Regions from separate parts of the Streptomyces sp. NPDC088915 genome, predicted to be linked through region 3. Evidence: riboswitches for the same ligand, from Rfam matches in the RefSeq annotation. Region 3 holds a riboswitch; each other region holds the start of a gene.
What was found. Region 3 has a riboswitch for cobalamin ahead of ACIP5O_RS29235 (ribonucleoside-diphosphate reductase subunit alpha). Riboswitches for the same ligand answer to the same signal wherever they lie in the genome.
Positions count from the first base shown of each region.

Region 1: it holds a riboswitch for cobalamin, as region 3 does, so the genes downstream of both, ACIP5O_RS30625 (ABC transporter substrate-binding protein) here and ACIP5O_RS29235 (ribonucleoside-diphosphate reductase subunit alpha) in region 3, are expected to answer to the same signal.
Region 2: it holds a riboswitch for cobalamin, as region 3 does, so the genes downstream of both, ACIP5O_RS27400 (CbtB-domain containing protein) here and ACIP5O_RS29235 (ribonucleoside-diphosphate reductase subunit alpha) in region 3, are expected to answer to the same signal.

Region 1 covers NZ_JBIVIR010000019.1:149,437-153,641, forward strand. Annotated here, with positions in the region: gene ACIP5O_RS30615 (ABC transporter ATP-binding protein) at 1-136, opposite strand, end outside; gene ACIP5O_RS30620 (FecCD family ABC transporter permease) at 133-1,191, opposite strand; gene ACIP5O_RS30625 (ABC transporter substrate-binding protein) at 1,188-2,279, opposite strand; cobalamin riboswitch at 2,336-2,461, opposite strand; gene ACIP5O_RS30630 (cold shock domain-containing protein) at 2,558-2,764, opposite strand; gene ACIP5O_RS30635 (TetR family transcriptional regulator) at 3,025-3,618, opposite strand; gene ACIP5O_RS30640 (NAD-dependent epimerase/dehydratase family protein) at 3,812-4,205, opposite strand, start outside.
Region 2 covers NZ_JBIVIR010000016.1:163,421-167,625, reverse strand. Annotated here, with positions in the region: gene ACIP5O_RS27410 (LacI family DNA-binding transcriptional regulator) at 1-737, opposite strand, end outside; gene ACIP5O_RS27405 (CbtA family protein) at 1,065-1,880, opposite strand; gene ACIP5O_RS27400 (CbtB-domain containing protein) at 1,895-2,122, opposite strand; cobalamin riboswitch at 2,162-2,325, opposite strand; gene ACIP5O_RS27395 (histidine phosphatase family protein) at 2,449-3,018, shown strand; gene ACIP5O_RS27390 (FecCD family ABC transporter permease) at 3,077-4,180, opposite strand; gene ACIP5O_RS27385 (FecCD family ABC transporter permease) at 4,177-4,205, opposite strand, start outside.
Region 3 covers NZ_JBIVIR010000018.1:67,413-71,617, reverse strand. Annotated here, with positions in the region: gene ACIP5O_RS29240 (ribonucleotide-diphosphate reductase subunit beta) at 1-401, opposite strand, end outside; gene ACIP5O_RS29235 (ribonucleoside-diphosphate reductase subunit alpha) at 401-2,776, opposite strand; cobalamin riboswitch at 2,905-3,045, opposite strand; gene ACIP5O_RS29230 (GNAT family N-acetyltransferase) at 3,095-3,604, opposite strand; gene mctP (monocarboxylate uptake permease MctP) at 3,687-4,205, opposite strand, start outside.

The DNA.
Region 1 (4,205 bases), on a different contig from region 3:
TGCCGGGGACCGGGGCGATGCTGACGCCGTCGAGGACGAGGACGCCGCCGGCGGTGCGCGAGACGCGGTCGGCGCGCAGGCCCGCGTCCCTGTGGGCGGGGGTCATCGCGTGCTCCTCGTGCTTCGTGTGCTTCATGCGCTTCGCGTGCTTCGTGTGCGGTAGAGGACCAGGACGAAGGCCGGGACGCCGATCAGCGAGGTCACCACGCCCACCGGTACCTCCTGGGGGTCGAGGACGGTACGGGCGAGGGTGTCGGCCCAGACCAGGAAGACCGCTCCGGCCAGGGCGGTGACCGGCAGGAGCCGGGCGTGCCCGGGGCCCGCGAGCGCGCGGGCGGCGTGCGGCAGGACGAGTCCGACGAAGCCGACGGCCCCGGCGGCGGAGACCAGGGCGGCCGTCAGGAGCGCGGTGACGCACAGGAGGACGAGCCGGGTCCGGGCGACGGCGACGCCGAGCGAGGCTGCGGCCTCCTCCCCGAAGGCGAACGCGTCCAGGGTCCGCGCGTGTCCGACGCAGATCACCAGGGCCGCCGCGAGGACCCCGAGGCACACCCACACGTCGTTCCAGCCGGCCCCGGCGAGGGAGCCGAGCAGCCAGAAGAGGACGCCCCGGGTGGTCTCCGCGTCGGCGGCCGTCATCACGACGAAGGAGGTGAGGGCCGAGAAGAGCTGCATGGCGGCGACCCCGGAGAGGACCACACGGTCCGTCGAGCCGCCGAGGGTGTGGCTGAGCAGCAGCACGAGCGCGAAGGAGCAGACCGCCCCGAGGAACGCGCCGCCGGTGACGGAGAGGACTCCCCCGCCGATCCCGAGGACGACGACCGCGACCGCGCCGGTCGAGGCGCCGGAGGAGACGCCGAGGACGAAGGGGTCGGCGAGCGGGTTGCGCAGCAGCGACTGCATCACCGCGCCGCACAGGGCGAGTCCGGCGCCGCAGACGGCGGCGAGGAGGGTGCGGGGAAGCCGCAGGTCCCACACGATCCCGTCGCGGATCGGGGAGAGCGCCGGGGCGCCCCCGCCGAGGTGGGCGGCGACCGTCGACCACACGTCGGCGACGCCGATGCGGGCCGGGCCGATGGTGATGGCCACGGCGATCGACGCGGCCAGGAGCGCGAGTCCGCCCGCCGTCCACAGCAGGGCCGCGGCTCCCTTCCGTATCGAAGCGGCAGCCGGAGAGGTGGTGGCCGTCACTTCGCGGGACCGTACGAGCGGAGCGCGGCCGCCACCTTCTCGACGGCCTCGACGGTGCGGATCGTGGGGTTGAGCGCCTGGCCGCTGAGGAGCACGTACCGCTTGTTCTTGACCGCGGTCATGCTGCGGGTGACCGGGTCGGACTCCAGGAACCCGATCTTCTTGGCGGCGCTCTCGGCCGACTGCGAGCGGCGGGTGAGGTCGCCGATGACGAGGACGTCGGGGTCGCGGTCGGCGACGGTCTCCCAGTTGATCTGGGGCCACTCCTCCTTGGTGTCGTCGAAGACGTTCTTCGCGCCCAGCTCGCGGGAGACGATGCCGGGGGCGCCGCAGCAGCCCGCCATGTAGGGCGCCTCGGAGTTGGCGAACCAGTAGAGGACCGTGGCGTTTTCGAAGTCTCCACCCGAAGTCGCCTTCGTCACCCGGCCCTTGAGCTCGGCAACGAGCTCCTCGCCGCGCTCCCGGACCCCGAAGATCCGGGCCAGGTCGCGGATCTCGCCGTAGACCGTCTCCATGGTGAGCGGCCGGACGCGGACCCCGTCGCCGTCCCCGCTGTTGTCCTTGCCGACGCAATCGGTGGGCGAGAGGTACGTGGGGACGCCGAGCTGCTCGAACCGCTCGCGGGGCGCCACCCCTCCCTTGCCGAGGGTGTACGCGAAGGAGGCGGCGGCGAAGTCGGGTTCGGCGTCGAGGACCTTCTCGACGGAGGGGTAGCGGTCGGCGAGGCGCGGGACCTTCGCGTTCTCCTCCTCCAGGCCCTTGAGCACGGGGTCCGTCCAGGTGCCGGTGCCCACCATGCGGTCGGCGAGCCCGAGGGAGAGCATGATCTCCGCCGCGCCCTGGTCGAGGGCGACGGCCCGCTCGGGCGCGCGCTCGACGCGGACGGGCCGTCCGCAGTTGTCGTCGAGGGTGACCGGGTATCCGGCCTTCGCGTCTCCGGCGGCGCCGCGCGCGGGCCGGTCGGGGGCGGGTGCGGTTCCCGCGCCGCAACCGGTCGCGGTCAGGAGCAGGGCTCCGGTGAGGAACGGCACGGCGGAGCGGACGGGGTGTGCGAGCGGCACGGGACTTCCTCTGCGGCCACGGCTCATACGCGGAGCCTGTCGTACGGTGCTCCCCGGACGGGCGGGCCGCCGGGGCCGCCAGCAGGTCTTCGGACTCGGGGTCGGCCGGACGGGGCGCCTTCCCGGGCCGTCGTCGCCGCCCAGTGGCCGATGCTCCGCCCGTCGCCCTCACCGCTGCGCGTCAGTTCCGGTCTCGCACCGGATTCCCCGACCCGTGCACACACCCGTTCGGGCGCGTACAAAGGTGCGACTGGCCTCGGCACAGTACCACCGGCCCGGGGGCGCGCCCCGGGGCGCGGGGGGCGTCAGACGCGCAGTTCCCTGGCCTCGAAGCGGCCGTCCCCGAGGACCAGGACGAAGGAGACCTGCTGCCCCTCCGAGACGGTCCTGCTCTCGTCCTCGATGTCCTCCGCGCTGAACCAGACCTGCTCCTCGGAGCCGACGGGGACGACGAACCCGTATCCCCCGAGACGGTTGAAGGACTGCACGAAACCCTTGCTCCTGCCTTCCACGGCGGCCTCCTCCTCGGCGTCGGCGACGCGGGCGGGGGTCGTCCCGGCCGGGTGCGGCCGGGTCCGCGTCTCAGGGGAGGTGTACCCCGTCCGCCCGCGCTCCGCCCGTCGGGCGGTGGGCCGTGCGCGAGCACTCCGGAGGATCTCGTAGAATATTCAACAGAGGTCCGGTGCCGAAGATCCCCCGTGTTCGGCACCGGGCCTCGTCGCACGTGCGGACCGGGGCGGGGTACGGCCTCCGGGCCCGGACGGGGTACGCCTCAGGTGCCGCCCGGGTACGCGATCCTCGCCGTGATCCTGGCGATGCGCGCCGCCGTCTCCGCCGGGGAGGCCACCGGCTGGACGATGTGGCTGACGGTGAGCCGCACGACCGTCTCGACGGCGAGGCCGCGCGACTCCTCGTCCACGTCGGGCCAGGCCTCGATCGCGTACGCGTCGAGCATCGCCATCGCCGTGCCGAAGACCGGCTCCGTGCGGGTGGTGAGGTAGGCGAGGAGGTCGTCCTCGCCGCCCCGGGCCGCGACCAGGACGCTCTTGATGAGGGGGTTGTCCACGGTCTGCTGGAGCGTGTAGCCGACGCCGGCCGCCGCCGCATCCTCCAACGCGCCCCGGTGGGCGTCGAGTTCGCGCTCGATGCCGATCAGGAAGCCCTCCAGCTCGCGCTGGACCAGGGCGTTGCCGATGGCCTCCTTCGAGCCGAACTCGTTGTAGAGGGTCTGGCGGCTGATGCCCGCGGCGCGCGCGATGGAGGTCATGCGCAGCCCGCTCCAGCCCTCGGCGGCGACGAGGCGGTAGGCGGCGTCGAGCACCTGCTCGCGCAGCAGGGACCGGACGCTCTCGCGGAAACGTGTCATCGTGGCCCACCTTATCCACCGGGAACCGCCCGGAGGAGGGGCGTGCGAGGGGGTCTCGGGCGCGGACCGGGGGCCGGACGGCTTCCGTTCGGGAGGGGCGCGGTGGCTCCGCCCGGGGACACCGGGAAGGCTCCGTTCGGGAGGAGGGGGCGAGGAGGCCCCCGTTCGGGAGGAGGGGCCGAGGAGGCCCCGTTCAGGAGGAGGGACCCAGGAAGCTCCGGTACCACTCCGCGTGGCGGGCGAACCCCTCGGTGAAGACCGGTCCCGGGTCGCGGCCCGGCTCCCGCCAGGTGCGGTCGTCGGCGAACCAGTGGTCGGTGGCGAGCATGTCGAGGTGGTGGAGGGCGAAGGGGCGGGCCGCGAGGAGGGTCCGCGCCTCGGCGATGTCCACCGCCGGGCCCCGGCGCGGTCCGGCCCGGTGGGCGAGCAGCTCCTCGCCCGCCGCGAGGAGGTCCGCGACCGGCACCGGTTCGGGGTGGTTGACGTGGTACGGGCCGGGCCGGGTCCGGGGCGAGAGCGCCGCGCCGAGCAGGACGCCCGCCAGGCTGTCCGCGTCGATCAGGGAGTGGCGCGAGGCGCCGCCGTCG
Region 2 (4,205 bases), on a different contig from region 3:
GGCCGCCGGTCGAGCAGCTCCGCCATGGCCCGCGCGCCGCTCTCCTCGGTGAAGTCGCCCGCGCACAGCAGCTCCGGGTCGGCGTCGAGCAGGACGTCCCGGTAGCCGTGCAGCCGGTCGATCGCCGACGTCTGGTCGGCGGGCCCGGAGATGTGGGCGATGGTCCGGCGCCCGAGGCCCACCAGGTGCCGCACCGCCTCCCGGGCGCCGCCCCGGTTGTCGCAGTCGACGAAGGGCACGGCGGGGTCGGTGCCGGGGGCGGGCCGCCCGCCGACGACCACCGGGATCCTGGCCCCCCCGATCACGGCCGGCAGGGCGTCGTCGCTGTGCAGCGAGAACGCGAGCGCGCCGTCGACGTGGCCCCCGCCGAGATAGCGGGCGATCCGCTCGTGGTCCCCCGGTCCCTCCACCCACAGCAGCACCAACTGGGAGTCGTGCGCCGTCAGTTCCCGGCTGATGCCGCGCACCTGCTGCTCGAAGAACGGGTCGGAGAAGATCCGGAACTCGGGCTCCGCGATGATCACGGCCACGGCGCCGTTGCGCCGGGTGACCAGGGTGCGGGCCGCGTGGTTGGGGACGTAACCGAGCTCCTCGACGGCCCTGCGCACCTTCTCGACCAGGGGGGCGCGCACGCCCGCGCCCCCGTTGACGACCCGGGAGGCCGTGGCGCGGGACACGCCGGCGCGCGCGGCGACCGCCTCCAGCGTGGGGCGGGGCTCCGTGGTCTGCTCGGGCAAGGCGGGCGCTCCTCGACTGCGTCGGCTGGGCGGCGTACCGGTCGTACGGGGTGCGCACGGGTACGGTGTGCGTTCTCGTCCGGCCCAGGATATCTGTAGCCCCCACCTTCTGAGAGCGCTCCCAAGAGGAACGTGCTCCCGCGGACACGACGTCCCGGAAACCCCGTCGGTTCCTCCCCGGGGCCTTCGTCGGGCACTACGGCATCGACCGCGCGGCCGTCCGCGTCCCGGCCGATCAGGGACCCCGGCACGAGCGGCACCCGCACGCGACACGACACCGCCCCGCGTGCTCCTGGCACGCGGGGCGGTGTCGTACGCGTCGGCGGGTCAGCCCGCGGCCGGGGCCTCGACCCGGGCCGGAGTCTCCCCGTCGGCCGTCCGGGCGGCCAGCGCCTTCTGGGCGAGGTAGCCGAAGACCACGGCGAACACCGCCCACAGCACGACCTGGACGCCCAGCGAGGCCAGGCGGAACTCCCACAGCAGCTTGGCGGGGAAGCCCGCCTTGACCGCGTCGTCGTTCGCCGGAAGGACCGCGAAGGCGACGCCCGTCACGACGACGAAGCCGAAGCCGGCCGCCAGGCTCGCGTTCCAGTTGCCCAGGCGCGGCGCCAGCCGGCGCCCGGCGATCACCGCGGCGACGCCGAGCAGCACGCTGAGCAGGATCATCAGGAAGAACAGGGTGGTGCGCTTCCCGATGGTGTCGGGGTTGCCGACGGCCGGCGGGGTCGCCGGGTACTTCAGGAACGGCACCAGGTAGACGGTGGTGAAGGCCGCGGCCGCGGTCAGCGCCGCGGTGGCCCGCGGACTGAACCGGCCGACGCGGCCGAGCGCGAACGAGAAGGCGAGCGCGGCGATGCCGCCCAGCGCCACCCCGTAGACCAGGACGCCGGTGGCCAGGCCGAAGGTGGACTGCACGGGACGGCTGACCACCTCCTCCTCTTCCTCCTCGGCCGCTCCGGCGCCGCCGTGGTCGCCGTGTCCGGCGTGAGCCGCCTCCTGGGCGGCCTGGGCCTCCTCCACGGCGATGGAGCCGTTCACGGAGGGCTCACCGCCCACGTAGGCCACGGCGAAGGCGAACAGACCGGCGATCAGGCCCGCGAGCATGCCGCGGACCAGCAGGGTTCTCACAGTCGAGGCGTGCATGTGCTCGTCGCCCCTCAGTGGCACGGGAAGCCGAGCAGGTGGCGCCCGTCGTGCACCCACTCGTGCACGTCCGAGCCCGCGAAGAGGGAGGTGGCACCCTGCTCCGCGCCCACGAAGTACAGCGCGATCAGCGCGAGAAGGCCGACGAAGAAGGCCCAGGGCAGCACGGCCCGTACGGGCAGCGGAGCCGGTACGGCGACGGAAGGGGTGGAAACGGCAGCGGAGACGGCAGCCTCGGCCATGATGAAACCTCCTGCGGGAACGCGCGTCCCAAACGGTGGTGCAGGACGACGGTCCACGGGTCTGACTCACCGCGGCCTCCCCTGCCAGGGGAAGGCCTCGGCATACAGTGGCGCGACCGTGCCGGGTTCCCACCGGACTTCCGTATCGCCGTCGTCACGCTGTTCAAATGTCGCCTGACGGTACCGCGTGACGTGGACATTGTTAAGGGCGTGAGGCCTGTATCACCTCCGTGCGCCCCCGCGCGGAGCCCCCGCCTCCCCGCGGCCCGTACGGTACGGGGGACCGCCCCGCCGCCCCGTACCGGCGCCGACCGCGAAGGATCCCGATGACAGTCCGGCTGACGCTCGTCCCGCCCGCCACGAACGACGCGCTGCGCGAGGTCCGGTTCGACGACGACAGCCCCCTCGACCCGGCGGGACTCGCCCGCGCCGAGGCCCTCGCGGCCGCCGTGGACCCCGCCACGCGCGCGTACGCCTCGCCGTCCGCGCGCTGCCTCGGCACCGCCCGGGCCCTCGGCCTGCGGGCCGAACCGGCGGCCGGTCTCGCCGGCTGCGCCATGGGCCGGTGGCGGGGGAGGACCCTGGACGACGTCGCCGCCACCGAGGAGGCCGCGCTCGCCGCCTGGCTCTCCGACCCGGAGGCCGCGCCGCACGGCGGTGAGTCCCTCCGCGACCTGCGCGTCCGGGTCGGGGCCTGGCTCGACGCGCTCCGGGAGGGATCGGGACGCGTCACGGCCGTCGTCGAACCCGACGTCGTGCGCGCCGCGACCGTCCACGCCCTCGGGGTGCCGGACGCGACCGCCCGGCGCCTGGACGTCCGCCCCCTGACGGCCGTTCACCTCAGCGGACGCGGCGGACGCTGGAACCTGCGCGCCGGCGAGCCGCTCACCTGCTGACGCGGAGAGAGGGAGGGGGCCACCCGGTGGCCCCCTCCCTCTCTCCGTACGCGCGCCTCTAGAGGGGGCGCTTCCACTCCTTCAGGAGCAGATAGCCCAGGTACGCCCCTCCGACGGCCATCGTGTAGAGCCCGACCGGCAGGTCGTCGAAGAGCGGGAGCTGCTGGGCCGCGAGGTCCGCGAGGACCAGGAGCAGCGCGCCCAGCACGGTCGACATGACGAGCTGGGGCCCGCCGCTGCGGGTGACCCGCTTGGCGATCTGCGGCGCCGTCAGGGAGACGAAGGCGATCGGACCGGCCACGCCGACCGCGCCCGCGGACAGCACGATCGACAGGGTGACCGCCGCCGCCGCGGTCCGGTCCGGGCGGGCGCCCAGACCGGTGGAGAGGTCGTCGCCCATCTCGCCGACGGTCAGCGGCCGCGCGAGGAGCGCCGCGAGCGGCAGGCAGACGAGCAGCACCACCCAGATGACCGTCGCGTCGTCCCAGGAGCGGGCGGAGAGGCTGCCGTTGATGTACGCGGTCAGGGCGCTCGCCTTGTCGCGCTCGACGGCGTAGACCACGTACTGGGTCAGGGCCGTCGACATCGCGGCCACGCCGATGCCCGCCACGACCAGGCGCCCCGGGTTGCGGAACCCGGTCCCGGTGGAGACGTACACGAGTCCCATGGCGGCGACCGCGCCGACCAGGGCGCCGACGGACACCGGGACGGTGTCGGGGAAGAAGAGCGCGGCGGCGGCCGCGCCCGCCCCGGAGCCGGCGCTGAGCCCGATCACGTCGGGGCTGCCCAGCGGATTGCGGGTGACCGACTGGAAGAGGGCCCCGGACAGGCCGAAGGCCGCGCCGGTGGCGACGGCCACCACGAGCCGGGGGCCGCGCAGCCGGTTCAGGACGAAGGCGTTCTTGCCCGTCGCCTCGCCCATGAGCGCCGACGGCAGGTCGGCGAGGTCGATGCCCAGCCTGCCCATCGAGAGCGTCGCCACGGCCGCCCCCAGGAGCAGCAGCACCGACAGCGCGGCGGCGACCAGCGAGGAGCGGCGCACGGGGATCGCGACCCGGGGGCCGACCCGTACGAGGACGCGCCCCGGCGGACGCGACGGCACCGCGGCCGGACTCCCGGCCCGGTCCTCGGCCGGCGCCCCGGTCCGGTCGGTGGTCTTCATGCCGCTCCCCTCATGCGACGGACGG
Region 3 (4,205 bases):
TCCTCGACCGCGTCGAACGCGGCGGCGCGGTCGTCCGGGTCGGGCAGGTAGGTGTCGAGCAGCGTCAGGTAGAACTGGACGTGCACGGCCTCCTCGAAGAGCTGCCGGCTCAGGTAGAGCCGCGCCTCGGGGGAGTTGATGTGCTTGTAGAGCGTCAGGACCAGGTTGTTCGAGACGATCGAGTCGCCCGTCGCGAAGAACGCGACCAGACGGCCGATCATGTGCTGCTCGGCCGGGGTCAGCTTGGCGAGGTCGGCGACGTCCGAGTGGAGGTCGACCTCCTCGACGGTCCAGGTGTTCTTGATGGCGTCCCGGTAGCGCTCGTAGAAGTCCGGGTAGCGCATGGGGCGGAGGGTGAGTTCGAAGCCCGGGTCGAGCAGGTTCTTCTGTTCGGTGGACATTACTGGCAGGCCTCGCAGGACTCGGGGTTTTCCAGGGAGCAGGCGACCGCGTCGGGGTCGGCGACCTGCTGGACGGGGATGGGCGCGGCGGCGGCCGTCGACGCCTGGGCGGCGCGGGCGATCCGGGTGGCCGGGCGGGAGCGCAGGTAGTACGTCGTCTTGAGGCCCTGCTTCCAGGCGTACGCGTACATCGACGACAGCTTGCCGATGGTCGGCGTCTCCAGGAACAGGTTCAGCGACTGCGACTGGTCCAGGAACGGGGTGCGGGCGGCGGCCATGTCGATCAGGCCGCGCTGCGGGATCTCCCAGGCCGTGCGGTACAGCTCGCGCACCTCGGCCGGGACCCAGGTGAAGCCCTGCACCGAGCCGTTGGCGTCGCGCAGCGCCTCACGGGTCTGCGCGTCCCACACGCCGAGCTTCTTCAGCTCGTCGACGAGGTACGAGTTGACCTGGAGGAACTCGCCCGACAGCGTCTCGCGCTTGAACAGGTTGGAGACCTGCGGCTCGATGCACTCGTACACGCCGGCGATCGAGGCGATCGTCGCGGTCGGCGCGATGGCGAGGAGGAGGCTGTTGCGCATGCCGACGGCGGCGATCCGCTCGCGCAGGGCGGTCCAGCGCTCCGGCCAGTTCAGCTCGACGTCGTAGTGGTCGGGGTGCAGCACGCCCCGGGCCGCGCGGGTCTTCTCCCAGGCCGGCAGCGGACCGCTGCGCTCGGCGAGGTCGGCGGAGGCCTCGTACGCGGCGAGCATGATCCGCTCGGCGATGCGGGTGGAGAGCGCCCGCGCCTCGGGGGAGTCGAAGGGCAGCTTCAGCTGGAAGAAGACGTCCTGGAGGCCCATGGCGCCCAGGCCGACCGGACGCCAGCGGGAGTTGGAGCGGCCCGCCTGCTCGGTCGGGTAGAAGTTGATGTCGACGACCCGGTCGAGGAAGGTGACGGCCGTGCGGACGGTCGCGTCCAGGCGCTCCCAGTCGATGTCCGAACCGACCACGAACGCGCCGAGGTTGACCGAGCCCAGGTTGCAGACCGCGGTCTCGCCGTCGTCGGTGACCTCCAGGATCTCCGTGCAGAGGTTGGAGGAGTGGACGGTGTGGCCGGGCTCGGCGGTCTGGTTGGCCGTCCGGTTCGAGGCGTCCTTGAAGGTCATCCAGCCGTTGCCGGTCTGGGCCAGGGTCCGCATCATCCGGCCGTACAGGTCGCGGGCTGGCATCGTCTTGCGGGCCAGGCCGGCCGCCTCGGCCTTGCGGTAGGCGGCGTCGAACTCCTCGCCCCACAGGTCGACGAGCTCGGGCACGTCCGAGGGGGAGAACAGCGACCACTCGGCGTCGGCGTTCACGCGGCGCATGAACTCGTCCGGGATCCAGTGCGCCAGGTTCAGGTTGTGCGTGCGGCGCTGGTCCTCGCCGGTGTTGTCGCGGAGCTCCAGGAACTCCTCGATGTCCGCGTGCCAGGTCTCCAGGTAGACCGCGGCGGCGCCCTTGCGGCGGCCGCCCTGGTTCACGGCGGCGACGGAGGCGTCGAGGGTCTTGAGGAACGGCACGATGCCGTTGGAGTGCCCGTTGGTGCCCCGGATCAGCGAACCGCGGGCGCGGATGCGGGAGTACGAGAGGCCGATGCCGCCCGCGTGCTTGGAGAGGCGCGCGACCTGGTGGTAGCGGTCGTAGATGGAGTCCAGCTCGTCCTGGGGGGAGTCCAGGAGGTAGCAGGAGGACATCTGCGGGTGGCGGGTGCCGGAGTTGAAGAGCGTGGGGGAGGACGGCAGGTAGTCCAGGCGGCTCATCAGGCCGTACAGCGCGGCCACTTCGTCGAGCGCGCGGACGCTCTCGTCCTCGGCCAGGCCGCAGGCGACGCGCAGCATGAAGTGCTGCGGGGTCTCGATCACCTTGCGGGTGATCGGGTGGCGCAGCAGGTAGCGCGAGTAGAGGGTGCGCAGGCCGAAGTAGCCGAAGCGGTCGTCGCCGGCGCGGTCGATCGTGGCGTCGAGGCGGTCGGCGTGCAGCGCGACGAACTCGGCGGTGCGGTCGGCGATCAGGCCCTCGCGGTGGCCGACGGCCACCGAGGAGGAGAAGTTCACCGAGCCCTGGGAGGCGGCCTCGTCCGCGATGGTGATGGTGAGGAGCCGGGCGGCGAGCCGGGAGTACGCGGGGTCCTCGGCGATCAGGCCGGCGGCCGCCTCGGTGGCCAGCTCGCGCAGCTCCGCCTCGTCCGCGGCGGAGCTGCGGCCGCGGAGCGCGGCGGCGGCGACCTTGCCGGGGTCGGTGTCGGGGAGATCGGCGGTGAGGTCGGTCAGGGTCCGCAGCAGTACGGTCCCGGGGCCGTCGCTCTCGACCGCGGAAGCCTCGGCCGAAGCCGGATCGGCGGGCGCGATGGTCACGTGGGGGCTCTCCCTCGCTCGGCTCGGGGCCTCGGCGGGGGAGGGCGGACGGGCGGGCGTCCAGGCATGACGCGCCGCGTCCACCGGCCCACTCCGCGAGGCCCGGACGTCTGGGCACCCGGAACGGAAGGACCGGGCGCACTGTCGGCAGGTGTTCGGACTCACCCCGGACGAAACCGCACGAAGTACACCGTTGCGGGACAGTTCCGGATTCGCGCCGGATTCCCCTGCGTCGACAGCGAGGACGAGCATACATGTGGGGGGCGCCGCTCGTGGCACCCCCCACATGTTGTGTCGTCCCCTGGACGGGACGTGGGCTCAGAAGTCCAGGGAGTAGGTGCGCAGAGAGTGATCGGGGATCGGCTCCCAGTCCCGGTGCGGGGTGCGGACGAAGCCCATCCGCTCGTAGATCCGGTGCGCCGCGACCATCTCGGCGCCCGTCGAGAGCACGATCCGGGCGCACCCCGGCAGGGCCCGCGCCCGGTCGACACAGGTCCGTACGAGCGCCTCCCCGATGCCCCGGCCGCGGGCCTCCCGGGCGACCGCGAGCATCCGGAACTCGGCCTCGCCGGGCACGGCGATGTCGGCCCACGGGGTGCCGCCCCGGGCGAAGGTCACGCCGCCGACGATCCGGCCCGCCGCGTCCCGGGTGTCCTCCGCGACGAGGACCTCGCTCTCGCGGGCCCGGCGCGCCGTGTCCCGCAGCACCTCCAGGTAGGAGTCCTCCGTCCCGTACGTCAGCAGTCCGTCGTCCAGATAGGCGCGTCCGGTCAGCTCGCCGAGCACCTCGTACTCCTCGGGCCGTACCGCCCTGATCGTGAAGTCCATGGGGGGAAGTGTGCCTGCCCGGTACGTGACGGGACCCGGGGCCTCCTGGTGGAGGTCCCGGGCCCTTTGCGTACGGCCGGCGTCAGTGGGTCGGCGCGGTGACCTTCTCCATCTCGACCTGCACGCCGGGGTCGCCGGCGTCGGCCGTGTAGTCCGACGGGGAGGTCTCGTCGACGCCCTCGGGGGCCTTGACGGCCTTGAGGACGAAGGTGAGGACCACGGTGACCACGACGTTGAGGACGAAGGCGGTGAGGCCGATGTAGCCGATCTCGCCGATGCCCGGGATCTCGGCGGAGGAGCCGCCGAAGTGCTTCTGGGTCGGGCTGGCGACGCCGTAGGCGGCGACCGTGCCGTAGACCATGCCGACGGCCCAGCCCGCGAGCAGCGCCCAGCGGTGGAACCAGCGGGTGAACAGGCCGCCGACCAGGGCCGGGAAGGTCTGCAGGATCCAGATGCCGCCGAGGAGCTGGAAGTTGATCGCGACCGTCTTGTCCATGGTGAGGACGAAGGCGAGCGCGCCGACCTTGACCAGGAGCGAGACGATCTTGGAGACCTTGGTCTCCTGCGCCGGGGTGGCGTCCTTCTTGATGAAGTCCTTGTA